Regions from separate parts of the Mesorhizobium sp. P171375 genome, predicted to be linked through region 1. Evidence: riboswitches for the same ligand, from Rfam matches in the RefSeq annotation. Region 1 holds a riboswitch; each other region holds the start of a gene.

Region 1 (3,875 bases):
CCGGGCCGCCCTCGCGGAAATAACCAAGCAATGCGTCCAGTTCCTCACGCGGCAGCGTCGAGGCTTCGATCAGCCTGAGATCCTCGTCGTGGCCTTCGCCCGGCAGCAGCGCCAGCTTTATGCCGCGTTCGCGGGCAGTCGCGGCGAGTTGGTCGCAGCCATAGCGCCACCAGTCGTAGCCGCCGAGGATGCGCACCAAAATCACCTTGGCGTGGCGGGCGACGCTATCGACCCAGAGGTCGACGGACATGGGATGGCGCAGGTCGCGGAGCGCCGCCAATCGCATCGAGGGCAGGCGGCCGGCATCAGCCTTCCATGCGGCCGCCAGCCCGGCGAGGTCGCTGTCGGTGAAGGACAGCGCCACGATATCCGCCGGCGTCTGCCTGAGATCAACTGGCTCGGCGAGATCGTCGAGCGAGGCGGAGGTCGTGGTGAGTATGTGCATTGCGGCTCGTGGTTTGGGTCAGCCGGCGAGTATACGCTCGATCGCCGGGCGGTTCAGCCCCTTGAGGCCAATGACGACGAGGCGCGAGCGGCGGTCGTCCTCGGCCGTCCAGGCGCGGTCATAGTAATGGTTGACGCGCGGGCCGACGGCCTGCAGCAAAAGCCGCATCGGCTTGCCGCCGACATCGACGAAGCCTTTCACGCGCAGCACATTCTCTTCTTCGGCAATGGTGGTGACGCGCTTTGCCAGTTCGTCGGGATTGGCGATCGAGGGAATGTCGACGATGAAGGTGTCGAAGTCGTCGTGCTCGTGGTCGAAAGCGCCGTCATGATGCGACTTGCGGTTCTCGATATCGTCCTCGACGGCGAGACCGAGGCCGAGCAGGACGGAAGGATCGACCTTGCCATGCGCCGTCGGTACGATTTTTACCGCACGCGCGGAGTGCTCGCCAATGATGGCGTTGGCGCGGGCCGAGCCGGCTGAATCCATCAGGTCGCTCTTCGACAGGATGATCAGGTCGGCGCAGGCGATCTGGTCCTCGAAGACTTCCTCGACTGGATCGTCGTGATCGAGCGTCTCATCCTGAACACGCTGTGCCTGCAGGGCGTCCATGTCGTTGGCGACACGTCCCTCAGCCAGTGCCGGGCCGTCGACCACGGCGATGACGCCGTCGACCGTCACCCGGCTCTTCACGCTCGGCCACTGGAAAGCCTGGACCAGCGGCTTGGGCAAAGCCAGGCCCGAGGTCTCGATCAGGATGTGGTCGACCTTCGGCGTCAGCGCCAGGATCTGGTCGAGGGCCGGCACGAAATCGTCGGCGACGGTGCAGCAGATGCAGCCATTGGCCAGCTCAACGATGTTTTCCTCGGGGCAGGTGTCGATGCCGCATCCCTTGAGAATCTCGCCGTCGATGCCGATGTCGCCGAACTCGTTGACGATGATGGCAATGCGCTTGCCGCCGGCATTTTCCAGGAGATGGCGGACCAGTGTCGTCTTGCCGGCGCCGAGAAAGCCGGTGACGACGGTGCAGGGAACACGAGAGAGATTGCCGGCCGGATTTGGAGCGTTCATGGTCAGTCCTTCAACATGTCGAGGGGTGGGATGCGGGCAACGAGGCCGCGCTTGAGGCTATCGGGCCGGCCGCGCCAGGGGATGAGGCCGTCCGTCGAGGTGGCGAAGAGCTTGGCGCCGGTGACGAGATCGGCGCCGCTGGTCGTGGTCAGGTCGCCGAAGACATAGCTCCAGCAGCCATCGCGCAGGATCGCGGCGCTGAGTCGGCGCTTGCAATTGCCGAGGCATTCGACGGTGCGGACACGGATGTCGCCGGCAGCGGCGCGGCGCGTGTCCTCAGCCAGCAATTCGCAAGCGCGGGGATGGGCGTCTGAGCCGGTCTCGTCGCGGCAGGAGGCGCAGACGATGACAGTGACGCCGACCAAGGCGTCGCCATCGGCGGGCGAAATACCCGCTGTGCCAGCCGAAAAACTGCTGTTCTGGTCCAAAAACCGGGCTCCTTGCCCGGAAACCCGCCAGGCGATCGGATTCTTCTGTCGCAGACGGCAGGTCTCCTGGCTCGCGGGTCATCGCCTTGGTAGCCGCCTTCCCGGTGTTACCCAGTGGCTTTCGGCCTTGGCTCGTCGCTTACAGTTGCGGGGACAGCCGCGGATTTGGGATTTTGTCCCGCACCGCATTCCCTCTTGGCCCCAGCCGTTGCGGGCAGGGGACCGTCTGCAGCGGATTTAGGCTTTTGCGGGCAGCACTGTCAACGCACGGCTACGACATGGCAATGTCGGCCAAAGGCTGTCCCAAATCGCCGGCCGGCGTCACTTCGATGCGCTCGAGGCCAAGCCAGCCCTGCATCTGCTTCAATTCCTCGAAGAGTTGTGCGGCGGTCTCAGGTGGCGCTTTGGGTTCGGCATAAGCCGCGTGGACGCGCAGCACGCTGGCGGGACGGTCGGCTTTGAGGTCGACGCGCCCCACGATCCGGTCGCCGAGCAGGAACGGCAGCACGTAATAGCCGTATTGCCGCTTTTCGGCGGGGGTGTAGATCTCGATGCGGTAGTGGAAATCGAACAGACGCTCGCTGCGCGAACGCTCGAAGACGACGGGGTCGAACGGTGCCAGCAAGGCACGGGCTTCGATTTTTCGCGGCAGGCGGGCGTCCTTGTGGAGGTAAGCCGGCTTGTCCCAGCCTTCGACGCGCACCGGCAAAAGCTCGCCCGTCTCGACCAACTCCTCCAGCCGGCCCTTCATGTCGGCCGGCGACAGGCGGAAATAGTCGCGCAAATCGCCAGATGTCGCGATGCCGTGGGCGCGGGCGGAAATACGCAGCAACTCGCGGTGCGCATCCTTGGCGGCCGGCACCGGCAGATCGAGGATCGCCTGAGGCAGCACGCGCTCGGGCAGGTCGTAGAAGCGCTCGAAGCCGCGACGGTGGGCCGTGGTGATACGGCCGGCCCAGAACAGCCACTCGAAGGCATGCTTGGCATGGCTCCAGCCCCACCAGCCGCCCGAGCCCTTCTGGCCTTCGAGCGCCGAAGCGGCGATCGGACCGCGCTCGGCGACCGCGCGGTAGATCTCTTCGATATAGGCGGCGTGCTCGCGGCCCCATTTGGCGAGGCCGAGATACATTTCGTCGCCGCTCTCGGCACGCTGCATGCGCCAGCGCATCAGCGGCCAGGTCTCGACCGGCAGGAACGAGGCCTCATGCGCCCAATATTCGAACACCGTGCGCTTGCGGGTGACCGCGGCATTGTCGAGGAGGGCGAGCGGGTAGGGGCCAAGGCGCGAATAGAGCGGCATATAGTGGGCGCGCACCACGGCGCTGACGGAATCGATCTGCAGCAGGCCGGTGCGCGAGAGCACCCGGGCGAGGTGGCGGCGATCGGGTGTGCCGCCCGGGCGGGGGTCGGTAAAACCCTGCGCGGCCAGTGCGATCCGCCTGGCGGTAGCGAGCGATATTTTGTCCTTCATCAAGATGCCTTTGCCCTGGTCCTGTTCGCGCATTTTTAGCCGGTGATTCCGACCATGCTAGCAGGCGAATGGCGGGAGACATGTCAGGAGACAAAAGTGGAGTAAAAGGTGAAGGAAATCAAACAGGAGCGGATCGGACCAGTTTTTCCGGACCTGCCGTCCAGCACTGCGTTTTGAACAAGGTTTGACTTGCTTCGCCGAAAGCCCTGCGCTAACCCTCGCCGCGTTGCAGCATAGGCACCTAAAACGGTTCAGCGGTTAAACTGTCACGCTTCCGCATTAGGGTTGGTTGCTGTAATCAAAGTGGATTGGCCGCCAACGGAAAGCCCCGCAGCATGAACGCACTGCTCAGTTCGTACCTGCCCATCGTCCTCTTCATCGCCGTGGCGGCGGTCGTCGGCCTGGCGCTTATCATAGCGCCGTTCCTGGTGGCCTACCGCAGTCCCGACCCGGAAAAGCT
Region 2 (3,875 bases), 3.3 Mb from region 1:
AAGGTTGACCGCTCGGCTGCCTATGCAGCCCGCTATGTCGCAAAGAACATCGTCGCTAGCGGACTTGCGGACGTGTGCGAGGTGCAGCTTGCTTACGCAATCGGCGTGGCCAGTCCGGTTTCCGTCATGGTCAACACGTTCGGGACAGCCAGGGTTGAGGAAAGCAGGATCGAGCGCCTCATTCTTGAGTTGTTCGATCTCAGACCGAAAGGCATTATCAAGATGCTTGATCTCTTACGCCCTATATACCGCAATACAGCGACCTATGGCCATTTCGGCCGTGAAGAGCCTGATTTCACCTGGGAGAAGACAGACAGGGCGGACGAATTGCGTCGCGAGGCAGGACTCGCCGCCCCGTGAGAGCCGCCGGCGAACGGATTGGCAAGCGGAAAGCCCATTTCCACCGGGCAGACCCGCGCCTGGCAGGCGTGGCGAGAAGCCGGCTCGGGTTTTTTGGCGGAGACATTGATGCCGGATTATGACGTGCTTTGCATCGGCAATGCCATTGTCGACATCATCGCCCAGTGCGACGAGGCATTCCTCGAGATCAACGGCATCATCAAGGGCGCGATGAACCTGATCGACACGCGCCGCGCCGAACTGCTCTACAGCCGCATGGGGCCGGCGATCGAGGCCTCGGGCGGCAGCGCCGGCAACACGGCGGCCGGCGTCGCCAGCTTCGGCGGCCGCGCCGCCTTCTTCGGCAAGGTGTCGAACGATCCGCTCGGCGAAATCTACGCCCATGACATCCATGCCCAGGGCGTTGCCTTCGACACCAGGCCGCTTGAGGGACAGCCGCCGACGGCGCGCTCGATGATATTCGTCACCCCCGATGGCGAGCGTTCGATGAACACCTATCTCGGCGCCTGCGTCGAACTCGGCCCGGAAGACGTCGAGGCCGACAAGGCATCCGGCGCCAAGGTTACCTATTTCGAGGGCTATCTGTGGGATCCGCCGCGCGCCAAGGAGGCGATCCGGCAGACGGCGAAGCTCGCACACGAGGCCGGGCGCGAAGTGTCGATGACGTTGTCGGATTCGTTCTGCGTCGACCGCTACCGGGACGAGTTCCTCGAGCTGATGCGCTCGGGCACTGTCGACATCGTCTTTGCCAACAGCCACGAGATCAAGTCGCTCTACCAGACAAAATCCTTCGACGAGGCGCTGGCTCAGATCCGCAAGGACTGCAAGATTGCCGCCGTCACCCGTTCCGAAAAAGGCTCGGTGATCGTGCGCGGCGACGAGACCGTGGTCATCGAGGCGACCGCCATCAAGGAGTTGGTCGACACCACCGGCGCCGGCGACCTCTACGCCGCCGGTTTCCTGCATGGCTACACGCAGGGCCGCAACCTCAAGACCTGCGGCGACCTTGGCTCGCTGGCGGCCGGCCTGGTGATCCAGCAGATCGGCCCAAGGCCAAGGCAGAATTTGCGCCGCGAGGCGGAAGGGGCTGGGTTGCTGTAGATGCGCCGGCAACTAACCAGCCGCCCTACTGACGCGATGACCGCAGTGGCGGAACTGTGTCAAAGCTCGCTGATAGCGACAGCCATTCGCTTCGGAGAACTGACCCATGCTGCTGCCGTGAAGCTCGCTGGAGGAGCGGTGCAAGGCGTGCTTGCCATGACGGCATTCACCGTCATCCAGATCGTCACCAGCATTTTCCAGAAGCTCAGCTTGGGGAAGGCCAGTAAGGTTCCTGAGGTAACGGAGAACTCGCGGCGTCCGTCGGACTGACTTGCGATCACGTCCCACGATGCCGAATGCGGGGAGCAGACTGAATATTTCACAATGCTAGACAAAGGCGTAAAAGCGCGATCACATAACGACATAAACATTTCGTTATGCGTCATTGACAAAAGAGCGAACTGCTGTGATTGTCTGCGTGTCGTGGTTCTCGCGTGCGGCGCTGCCGCAGCGGAGCTAAGAGGGAAGCCGGTGCGATGCCGGCGCTGCCCCCGCAACTGTTAGCGGCGAGCCAACACACGTCACTGAGGCGAATACCCTCAGGAAGACGGGTAGAGGCTATGACCCCGCGAGCCAGGAGACCTGCCACGCGAATTACGTCCACGGGCGGGGTGTCTCGGTGGCCGCTGCAACCCGGCGTTGATGCCGGCCTGCTAGCGCCTTCCTTGTCACCGACGCCCCAATCATCGGGGTATGACATGACTGTCTCTCAGCAAATTCCTGTAGCAACGCTCGGCGTGCCGCGCTTCGGTCGTCGGCGAGAACTGAAATTCGCGCTTGAAAGCTACTGGTCCGGAACATCTTCCGCTGGCGACCTTCTCACGACGTCGAAGGCGCTCCGTGCCGCTAGCTGGGAAGAGCAGCGCGATCGCGGCGTGTCGAAAATCCCGTCGAACGACTTCTCGCTTTACGACCATGTGCTCGACACCGCAGCCATGGTCGGGGCCGTTCCATCCCGTTACGGCTGGAATAGCGGCGAGGTCCCACTTGACATCTACTTCGCAATGGCGCGCGGCTACCAGGGTCAGACGCAGGATTGTGGACACGCTGGTTACCAGGAGGAGGCTCATGGACCTGGTGTAACCGCGATGGAAATGACCAAGTGGTTTGACACCAACTACCACTACATTGTGCCGGAACTCGATGATGATCAGACGTTCGCCCTCTCGTCATCGAAGCCGGTCGATTACTTCCTCGAGGCTAAAGCTCTCGGCATTCACACACGCCCAGTCATCCTTGGACCCATCACCTTCCTCAAGCTGGCGAAATCGCCTGCCGAGGGGTTCGGTCCCATCGCGCTCCTACCGCGGCTGCTGCCGGTTTACGAGCAGCTTCTGGAGAGGCTGAAGCTGTCGGGAGCCGACTGGGTGCAGATCGATGAGCCAGCGCTTGTCCTCGATCTGAACCCGAACGAACGAGCTGCGTTCGAATTCGCCTATGGCCAGCTGTCGAAAGCCGCGCCCGAGCTGAAGATCATGCTGGCTACGTATTTCGGGTCGCTGGGAGACAATCTCGAAACCGCGATTTCTCTGCCCCTGGCCGGCCTGCATATTGATCTCGTGCGCGCTCCCGAGCAGCTGGAAACGGTGGCTCGGCTCGCTCCGAAGGATCTGGTGCTCTCGCTTGGCTTGATCGATGGCCGCAACGTCTGGCGTGCGAACCTGCCCGCCATTCTCGACCGCATCAAAGCGATCGTCGCCGGCTGGCCCTTGGACCGCGTCGAGATCGCGCCTTCTTGCTCGATGCTGCATGTGCCGATTGATCTGCGCATGGAGACGGAACTCGACGCGGACATCAGGTCGTGGCTCGCCTTCGCGGCCCAGAAGACCGACGAGCTGGTCTTGCTGGCCCGGGCCCTGTCCCAAGGCAGGGATGCGGTGGCAGGCGCGTTGAAAGCGTCTGCCGAGGCTGCCGCCACGCGCGTGACATCCACGAGGATCCATGACCCGCTTGTTCAGGGGCGGATCGCTAGCATTGAGGACAGCGCGAAGCGACGAGAGAGCGCTTTTGGCGAGCGCTCCAGAGTCCAGGCCGGCTCACTCGGGCTGCCGCCGTTCCCGACGACGACCATCGGGTCCTTCCCGCAGACGCCGCAGGTACGCAAGGCGCGGGCCGCTCATGCGAAGGGCCAGCTGAGCTATGTCGACTATGAGACGTTCCTGAAGAAGGAGATCGAGGCTGCAATTCGCTGGCAGGAAGAGATCGGGCTGGACGTGCTGGTGCATGGTGAGTTCGAGCGAAACGACATGGTACAGCATTTCGGCGAGCAGTTGTCCGGCTTCGCGCTCACCCAGCATGCCTGGGTACAAAGCTATGGGTCGCGCTACGTGCGTCCCCCCATCATTTTCGGCGACGTATCGAGGCGCAATCCGATGACAGTGCGCTGGTGGCAATTCGCCCAGTCGCTTACGGAA
Region 3 (3,875 bases), 4.0 Mb from region 1:
GAGCTGAAGATCGCCGGCGAGGTGGTGAACGATGTGCCGCCTTCGAAGCGCGGCATCGCCATGGTGTTCCAGTCCTACGCGCTCTATCCGCACATGACCGTCTACGACAACATGGCGTTCTCGATGAAGATCGGCAAGGAAAGCAAGGCCGAGATCGACAAACGGGTACGGCAGGCAGCCGAGATCCTGCAGCTGACCAAATATCTCGACCGTCTGCCCAAGGCGATGTCGGGCGGCCAGCGCCAGCGCGTCGCCATCGGCCGCGCCATCGTGCGCAATCCGAAAGTGTTTCTGTTCGACGAGCCGCTGTCGAACCTCGACGCGGCGCTGCGCGTCGCCACCCGCATCGAGATCGCCAAGCTCAAGGAATCGATGCCGGCTACAACGATGATCTACGTCACCCATGATCAGGTCGAGGCGATGACGCTGGCCGACCGCATCGTGGTGCTGAAGGACGGCCATATCGAACAGGTCGGCACGCCGATGGACCTCTACAAGAAGCCCGGCAATCTGTTCGTCGCCCAGTTCATCGGCTCGCCGGCCATGAATATCTTGCCGGCGACAATCGACAAGACCGGCGATCCGACCATCGTCAGCCATGTCGGCGGCCGCAAGGCGACGGTGCCGATTGCGACGCCGGCGTCCGCCAAGGGCGCGGCGGTCAGCTTCGGCGTGCGGCCGGAAGATCTGTCGGCCGCCACCGGCACTGAGTATCTTTTCGAAGGCGTGGTGGACTATGTCGAGCAGCTCGGCGAGGTCCAGCTGGTCTATGTCGACATCGGCCGCGCCGACCTGCCGCTGGTGACCAAGCTGCCCGGCAATGTCGAGGTCAAGCGCGGGGCGAAGCTGCGGCTGACTGCGGATGCCGGCGACCTGCACATATTTGACGCCGAGGGACATTCCTTCTCGCTCAAGCCCGTGGAAGTGAAGGCGGCCTGAGATCGGCGCGTCGTATCGGCATAAAAAGAGCGGCGGGCTAGGCCCGCCGCTCTTTTTTGCAAACTTCGGCTGTTAGCGGTTGCCGAAGAGGTTCCGGTCGCTGCCTTGCGGGGCGGGCTTCTGCACGTCACCCGACGAGTTCAACAGCTTGTAGACCGGCGAACCGGTGTTCGGTACCGACGACGTCCGGGTGTTGTCTACGTTGACGGTCGCCTGGTTGTCGACGGCGCTACCGCCGACATTGTCGTTGCGGGCATAAGCACTGCCGGCGGCAACCAAAAGCGCAGCGGCAGCAAGAGCAATCTTCTTCATGTCAAGTCTCCTGAATTTCCATCATGTGGCGGAGCGGCCGATAGTCCCGCCGCTCTCCGGCTTGTTCGATGTTCGACTGGGATCGTTGTCCGAAAAACTCTGAGGTCAGATCCCGATCGTCTGTTAGCGACCGAAGAGGTTACGGTCGGCGCCCTGTGCGGGGGCCTGAGCAGCCGAATCCGACTTCGCAACCGAAGCCGTGTGGCCACTATCGGTCGACGTAACCGCAGGCTGGTTGGCGCCGTTCGAACCATAGTTGTCACTGGCGGCGAAGGCGCTGCCGGTGATGGCCAAAACGGCGGCGGCAGTAAGGATGATCTTTTTCATTTTAAATACTCCTGAATTTCTTCGAGATCCCAAGAGCAGCGGACAGGCCGCCACGCTTTTGTTTGGATCGGGATCAGCTGTTAACGGCCGAAGAGGTTGCGGTCGCTGCCCTGAACGACGGGCTGCTTGTCAGCGGGCGCCGACTTCTGAATGGAAGCCGTATACGAGCTGTCAACCGCGGCAGCGGGCTGGTTCGCACCATTGGAACCATAATTGTCGCTACCAGCGAAGGCGCTGCCGGTGATGGCCAAAACGGCGGCGGCAGTAAGGATGATCTTTTTCATTTTTAGTACTCCAGTTTTGCTGTCCGTCTAGCGGCGTGTGGTGGGAGCAATTCGCGTCGTTCGGACAAGCCCCGATGTGGGAAAGCCATAGGCTGGTTTCCAATCACGAAGTTGTTCCGGCTGGGCCATGATTTCACCTCTTGTAATTTTCATAAGCATGCCTATCATCTAACTTTGTGTAAATAATACAAAGGCTTATGTGACCATGCCGTCTGGCTCACCGAGTGTGTCCGGGCGTCAGCGTTCACACCGTCCTGCACGCATTGTCAACAGAAACGAACCGTTCGGTTCGATTTTAGAAACTGCTAATAGTCACTTTTCGATACTGTTGACGTGTTTTCCCTTAGTCGGCAGTCTGATTCGAGGTGATTTTGCGAGGGCCGCGATCCGCCCCGAAAACAACACCGTCAGCCCCACGATCGTCTGCCGCCGCGTTTGTCGTGCGTGTCGCGCCGCATGGAGACGATGTCGCTTTCATGCCGATGTCGCGATCGCTGCCGTGATTAGATGATCGCATCTCAGGTGCCGCTTCGTGACGACGCAGCGGAGAATTGGGAAGCCGGTCAGAATCCGGCGCTGCCCCCGCAACGGTGGTGGAGTTGAAGTCGCAACGGGAGACCACTGGGCAATAGCCTGGGAAGGTGTCGCGATGGTCCGCAAGGACAACTCCAGAGCCCGGAAACCAGCCCGAGATGCTTGAACTCGACTGATCGCGGTGGGCGGTCAAGAGGTGGATAGTGCATGTCCGGCATCGCGCCGGCATGCGGCCGATCCTTCCTCCATCACCACCAAGTTCAGTCCTTAAACCACGAGGACAGAACTATGGATGCACGCAACGACATGCTGAGGCTCTTGAACGGCCGCAAGCAAGGCTTTTCGCTCGAGCAGCCCTTCTACACCGACCCGGACTACTTCAAGCTCGACATGGAGCTGATCTGGTATCGCGACTGGCTGTTCATCGGCCATGATTGCGAGCTGCCGAAGCCCGGCAGTTATATCACCGTGCAGATCGGCGACTATCCGGTGGTGCTGGTCCGCGACCAGAAGGGCAACATCAACGCCTTTCACAATTCCTGCCGCCATCGCGGCAGCCGGGTCTGCAACACCGAGAAAGGCACGGCGGCAAAGCTCGTCTGCCCCTATCACCAGTGGACCTACGAACTCGATGGCCGACTGCTGTTTGCCCGCCAGATGGCCGAGGGTTTCGACAAGAGCCAGTTCGGCCTGAAGCCGGTCGCCTGCGAAAGTGTGGCCGGCTACATCTTCATCTGCCTGGCGAAAGAACCTGCAGACTTCGCGCCGATGCGCGCCATGATCGAGCCCTACCTCAAGCCGCACCGGCTGAGCGAAGCCAAGGTCGCCTTCGAGTCGACGATCATCGAGAAGGGCAACTGGAAGCTGGTCTGGGAAAACAACCGCGAGTGCTATCACTGCGCCGGCAACCATCCGGAGCTGTGCAAGACATTTCCAGAAGCGCCGACGGTGACCGGCGTGCAGGGCGCCGACAGCGATCCGGAGATGCTGGCGCACTGGGCAAAATGCGAGGCTGCGGGCCTGCCGAGCAAGTTCCGCATCGATCCGGCCGGACAGTATCGCGCCACCCGCGCGCCGCTGCTGCGCGATGCCGTCAGCTATACGATGACGGGAAAGCGCGCGGTGACGAAGAACCTTTCCGACAGCGTTGCCGCCGATCGCATCGGCACCTTGATGCACTACCACTATCCGACGACCTGGAACCACATCCTGATCGACCATGCGGTCACCTTCCGGGTGCTGCCGATCAGCGCCACTGAAACCGCGGTGACGACCAAGTGGCTGGTGCACAAGGATGCGGTCGAGGGTGTCGACTACAACCTTGAAGAGCTCACGCATGTCTGGACCGAGACCAACGACCAGGACCGTCGCATCGTCGAGGAAAATGCCTTCGGCATCCTGTCTCCCGCCTATGAGCCGGGCCCCTATTCGGAGCTGCACGAGGGCGGCGTGATCCAGTTCGTCGAATGGTACGCAGCC
Region 4 (3,875 bases), 140 kb from region 1:
CCTCGTCTGTTGCGTCGATGTCGGTCATCATTTCACCTTGAGTGGCAGCCCGGCCACCATCAATAGCACCGTATCGGCAATTGCCGCGACCTGCTGGTTGAGCCGGCCGGCGGCATCGCGGAACCGGCGTGCCAGCGCATTGTCCGGCACGATGCCTTGTCCGACTTCGTTTGAGACAACGAACCACAGTCCGCGCGGCTGCGAAAGCACATCGGCCAACCGCCGGCATTGCGCCTCGAGATCATGATCGGCCAGCATATGATTGGTCAGCCACAGCGTCAGGCAATCGACGAGCACCGGCTGGTTGTCGGGCAAGGCCTCGAGCGCGCCGGCAAGATCGAGCGGCGCATCGATGGTCGTCCAGCCCTCGCCGCGTCGCGACCGATGCAGCGCAATGCGCGCACGCATCTCATCGTCATAGGCTTCAGCGGTGGCGATATAGGCCCATGACGGCGGCAACGCCGTCACCAGGGTTTCGGCGTGCGCGCTCTTGCCGGAGCGCGCACCGCCGATGATGAAGGTCAAACTGCGATCAGGCAAAGCTGTCGCGCAGGCTGGTCGCGGTGCCGGTGAAGCGCCCGCGCACCACGCCGATAACGGCGCCGAGCACCAGCCAGAACACCAGATTGGTTACTGTCACCGCCACCACGAACTGGTGATGCAGGCCTTCGGGGATCGGCGTCTCGAAGCTGTCCGGCTGCGGCGCGCCGACAATATGCGGCGCCACGATCAGGGCCACGGCCAGGATCGCCAGCGGCAGCGATTTGCGGAAGGCGATCAGGCCGAGACCGGCCGCGGTCGCCGCCACCGTTGCCCACCACCAGATCTGGCGCTGGGTGAGGTCGGCCGCCGGCATCGCCGGCAGTTCCGGCGGCAGGCCGAGGCCCGGCGCCAGCGTGAACACGGCAAAGCCGGCCAGACCCCAGAACACGCCCTGGCGCCAGTTGCCGATGCCGCCGGCGAATTCGGAAACCGCCACCAGGACCAGCGCGAAACCGATGCCGGTGACGATATTGGCCAGCACGCTGAAGGCGAAGCGCTCGAAGCCGTCGGCCGGTGCCCAGCCTTCGTCCTCCGCCGGTGCGGCTGCTTCAGCCGGTGCGGGTGCTGCGCTGCTCATGGCATTGGTGTCCGTAGCGTTGGCGGCGGGCGCTGCGGCATGCTCATGTTGATGGCCACCGCCGGCCTGTTCGAAGACTTCCGCCTTCAGGATGAGCGGCACGGTGGCATAGGCCTGCATGCACGCGAGAACGACGCCGGCCACGAGCCCGGCGATCGCCGCGACGAACACGACGTTGCGAAACAGATTCATGATGTCAGGTCCTCGTCAGTGGCAGGGAAACGCCATCGAATGGCGATAGTCGTGCGCGGCATTGTGGACCGCATCGATATGCGAGAAGCCGACAACGCCGATGACGAAAATGCCCAGAAACGCGCTAAGCACGAGCTGCATGAAGCGCGACTGCGAGGAGACGGAAGCGCCGAGGGAGACGGAAGCGGTATTCATATCTTGTCCTTTCGCCCTCCACCCGAGGGCATCGAAGTCAGTTCCCTGTCGCCGGCAGGTCTCCTGGCTCGCGGATCAGCGCCCTTCCCCACCTTCCCGAAGAAAAATCCTCAGTGGCTTGGAGAGGACTACCGCACACAGTTGCGGGGGCAGCCACGGCATTGGGCAACAAGTCAGCCCTCACCGCATTCCCTCTTGGTCCCTAACGGAACCGACGACATGCGTGACTATAGGCTGAAACAGCCGCATCCGGCAAACCAAATTCCGCCGGCCAACAGCGCGAATGCGCCATGCGGCGTTACGGGTTCAAGGCGGTGATCCGCTCGGCAACCAGCCGCTGCAGCCGCCACAGATGGCGGTCGTGAATGCCGCGCTCCTCCAGATTCTTCACCGTGTTGTAGAGATAGTCGGCGCCCGACCCCCAGTGCCCGCAGGATGTGGCCAGCCGCTCGACGACCTTCGCCTCGTCGAGCGGACCGGAATAGGTCAGGCCGTTGCGATTGATGACGAAAGCCAGCGCCCTGAGCGGACCGGCCTCGCTTGCAAGCTTCAGCATGCGCGGCCGGTAGCTTGTCGGCTTCAGCGTGACTTCGCGTCGGAACAGCCGGCCCAGTTGCTGGCGCCTGTTGTCGTCGGCCAGCCGGAAGGCAACGCCTTTGCACTGTCCGCCGCTGTCGAGTGCCATCATCAGGCCGGGGCTTTCCTTGGTGCCCCGCCAGCGCGTCATGTTCATGCAAAAGGAGCGGTGCCAGCCGCGCGCCAGGGCGACACGGTCCTCGACATAATCAATTTCCGGTTTCCAGATCAGCGAGCCATAGCCGAACAGCCACATCGGCTCGGTGTCCGGAAGCTCGGCCTGCAATTCATCCAGCAGCGAATCATAGTCGCTGTCATCCAAATGCATCGAGTCCGGATCCGGCCCGGGGTCCCTGATCTCGCGCCAGCAGCGCGCGACCAGCTCCGGCGTAAGCGACATCTGTCGTGCGGCCAATTTCCACCCCCCAATGTGCCGATATGATTATGCGCCGCGCCCCAAACCGGCAATGCCGCACCCTGATTGACAAACGATTTGCCGGGGTGTCGGCTGGCGTATACCGGAGGAAGCCAGCCATGCAACCCAGCCCGAGCCAGCGCGACCCCTATAACGGCCTGACGAAGGCCGAGCCGACGCTGGCGTCCTCGGCCTATTGGGACGCCGGCGCCTACCAGCGCGATCTCGACGCCATCTGGTACAAAAACTGGCTGCTCGTCTGCCGCGAGGCTGACCTTGCCCAGCCTTTGGCGTTCAGGACATTTCGTGTCGGCACGCAGGAAATTGTCGTGCTACGCGACGACACCGGCGAACTGCGCGCCTTCCACAACACTTGCCGGCATCGCGGCTCGCAGCTTTGCCAGGAGAGCGAGGGCCGGCTGAAGGCGCGGCTGATCACGTGCCCCTACCACGCCTGGTCCTATTCGCTGCGCGGCGATCTCGTGCGCGTTCCCTCGAAATCGCTGCCCGACGGTTTCGACAAGGCCGATCATCCGCTCTATCGGGTGGCGCTGTCGGTCTGGCGCGGCTTTGTCTTCATCAACCTTGCTGAAAGCGTCGACGGTACGGCTGCGTCATCCTTCGATCCGGCTTCCGGCAACCTCGGCAACTGGCCGCTGGAAACGCTGGTATCAGGCCATGTCCTGCGCAAGGTGATGAATTGCAACTGGAAGATCTTTTGGGAGAACTTCAACGAGTGCCTGCACTGCCCTGGCGTCCACAAGGACCTGTCGCGGCTAGTGCCGATCTACGGCCGCGGCCTGATGAGCCGGCACGACGACCCCGACTGGGTCCGCCATGCCGACAATGACGCGCCGGAGTTTTCCGGCGGCTTGCGCGCCGGCGCCGAGACCTGGTCGCGCGACGGCCATGTCCATGGCCCGGTCTTCTCCGGCCTGACGCTGGCCGAGCGTGCAGCCGGCCAGACCTATGCCACCAGCCTGCCGTCGATGTTCATCGTCGGCCATGTCGACTATGTCAGGACCGTACGGCTCACACCGCTCGGCCCCGAGCAGACCGAACTCACCGCGGAATGGCTGTTCGCGCCGGAGGCGCTCGCTGAGACCGACATCGACAATGTCGTCGCCTTCGGCACCCAGGTGCTGGAGGAGGATGCAGCGATCTGCGAGGTCAACCAGAAAGGCCTGCGCTCGATGCGCCACCAAGCGGGCGTGCTGATGCCTGAGGAATACGATCTGCATCGCTTCCACAACTGGGTGCGCGAGCGCCACGCAGCGCTCTGATCAAAGCGACTTCGGCAGATAGCGCCAGGTGACGAAAGCCGCAGGCCGCGGCCTGCAGGCCGAGCGTGACGAAAACCGAGCCCAGGCCGAAAAA

What was found. Region 1 has a riboswitch for cobalamin ahead of ACYHH6_RS26380 (DUF1636 family protein). Riboswitches for the same ligand answer to the same signal wherever they lie in the genome.
Region 2: it holds a riboswitch for cobalamin, as region 1 does, so the genes downstream of both, metE (5-methyltetrahydropteroyltriglutamate--homocysteine S-methyltransferase) here and ACYHH6_RS26380 (DUF1636 family protein) in region 1, are expected to answer to the same signal.
Region 3: it holds a riboswitch for cobalamin, as region 1 does, so the genes downstream of both, ACYHH6_RS06850 (aromatic ring-hydroxylating oxygenase subunit alpha) here and ACYHH6_RS26380 (DUF1636 family protein) in region 1, are expected to answer to the same signal.
Region 4: it holds a riboswitch for cobalamin, as region 1 does, so the genes downstream of both, ACYHH6_RS25640 (CbtB domain-containing protein) here and ACYHH6_RS26380 (DUF1636 family protein) in region 1, are expected to answer to the same signal.

The regions. Positions count from the first base shown of each region.
Region 1 is NZ_JBYNWF010000001.1:5,395,996-5,399,870, reverse strand. Features, by position in the region: gene ACYHH6_RS26390 (cobaltochelatase subunit CobN) at 1-445, opposite strand, end outside; gene cobW (cobalamin biosynthesis protein CobW) at 464-1,516, opposite strand; gene ACYHH6_RS26380 (DUF1636 family protein) at 1,519-1,944, opposite strand; cobalamin riboswitch at 1,984-2,186, opposite strand; gene ACYHH6_RS26375 (winged helix-turn-helix domain-containing protein) at 2,216-3,415, opposite strand; gene ACYHH6_RS26370 (NADH-quinone oxidoreductase subunit A) at 3,751-3,875, shown strand, end outside.
Region 2 is NZ_JBYNWF010000001.1:2,102,133-2,106,007, reverse strand. Features, by position in the region: gene metK (methionine adenosyltransferase) at 1-360, shown strand, start outside; gene ACYHH6_RS10075 (adenosine kinase) at 469-1,461, shown strand; gene ACYHH6_RS10070 (hypothetical protein) at 1,462-1,731, shown strand; cobalamin riboswitch at 1,869-2,065, shown strand; gene metE (5-methyltetrahydropteroyltriglutamate--homocysteine S-methyltransferase) at 2,160-3,875, shown strand, end outside.
Region 3 is NZ_JBYNWF010000001.1:1,380,385-1,384,259, forward strand. Features, by position in the region: gene ACYHH6_RS06830 (ABC transporter ATP-binding protein) at 1-939, shown strand, start outside; gene ACYHH6_RS06835 (DUF680 domain-containing protein) at 1,012-1,251, opposite strand; gene ACYHH6_RS06840 (DUF680 domain-containing protein) at 1,375-1,578, opposite strand; gene ACYHH6_RS06845 (DUF680 domain-containing protein) at 1,659-1,862, opposite strand; cobalamin riboswitch at 2,366-2,567, shown strand; gene ACYHH6_RS06850 (aromatic ring-hydroxylating oxygenase subunit alpha) at 2,685-3,875, shown strand, end outside.
Region 4 is NZ_JBYNWF010000001.1:5,258,979-5,262,853, forward strand. Features, by position in the region: gene cobO (cob(I)yrinic acid a,c-diamide adenosyltransferase) at 1-28, opposite strand, end outside; gene cobU (bifunctional adenosylcobinamide kinase/adenosylcobinamide-phosphate guanylyltransferase) at 28-540, opposite strand; gene ACYHH6_RS25635 (CbtA family protein) at 533-1,312, opposite strand; gene ACYHH6_RS25640 (CbtB domain-containing protein) at 1,328-1,507, opposite strand; cobalamin riboswitch at 1,544-1,738, opposite strand; gene ACYHH6_RS25645 (gamma-glutamylcyclotransferase) at 1,806-2,498, opposite strand; gene ACYHH6_RS25650 (aromatic ring-hydroxylating oxygenase subunit alpha) at 2,618-3,781, shown strand.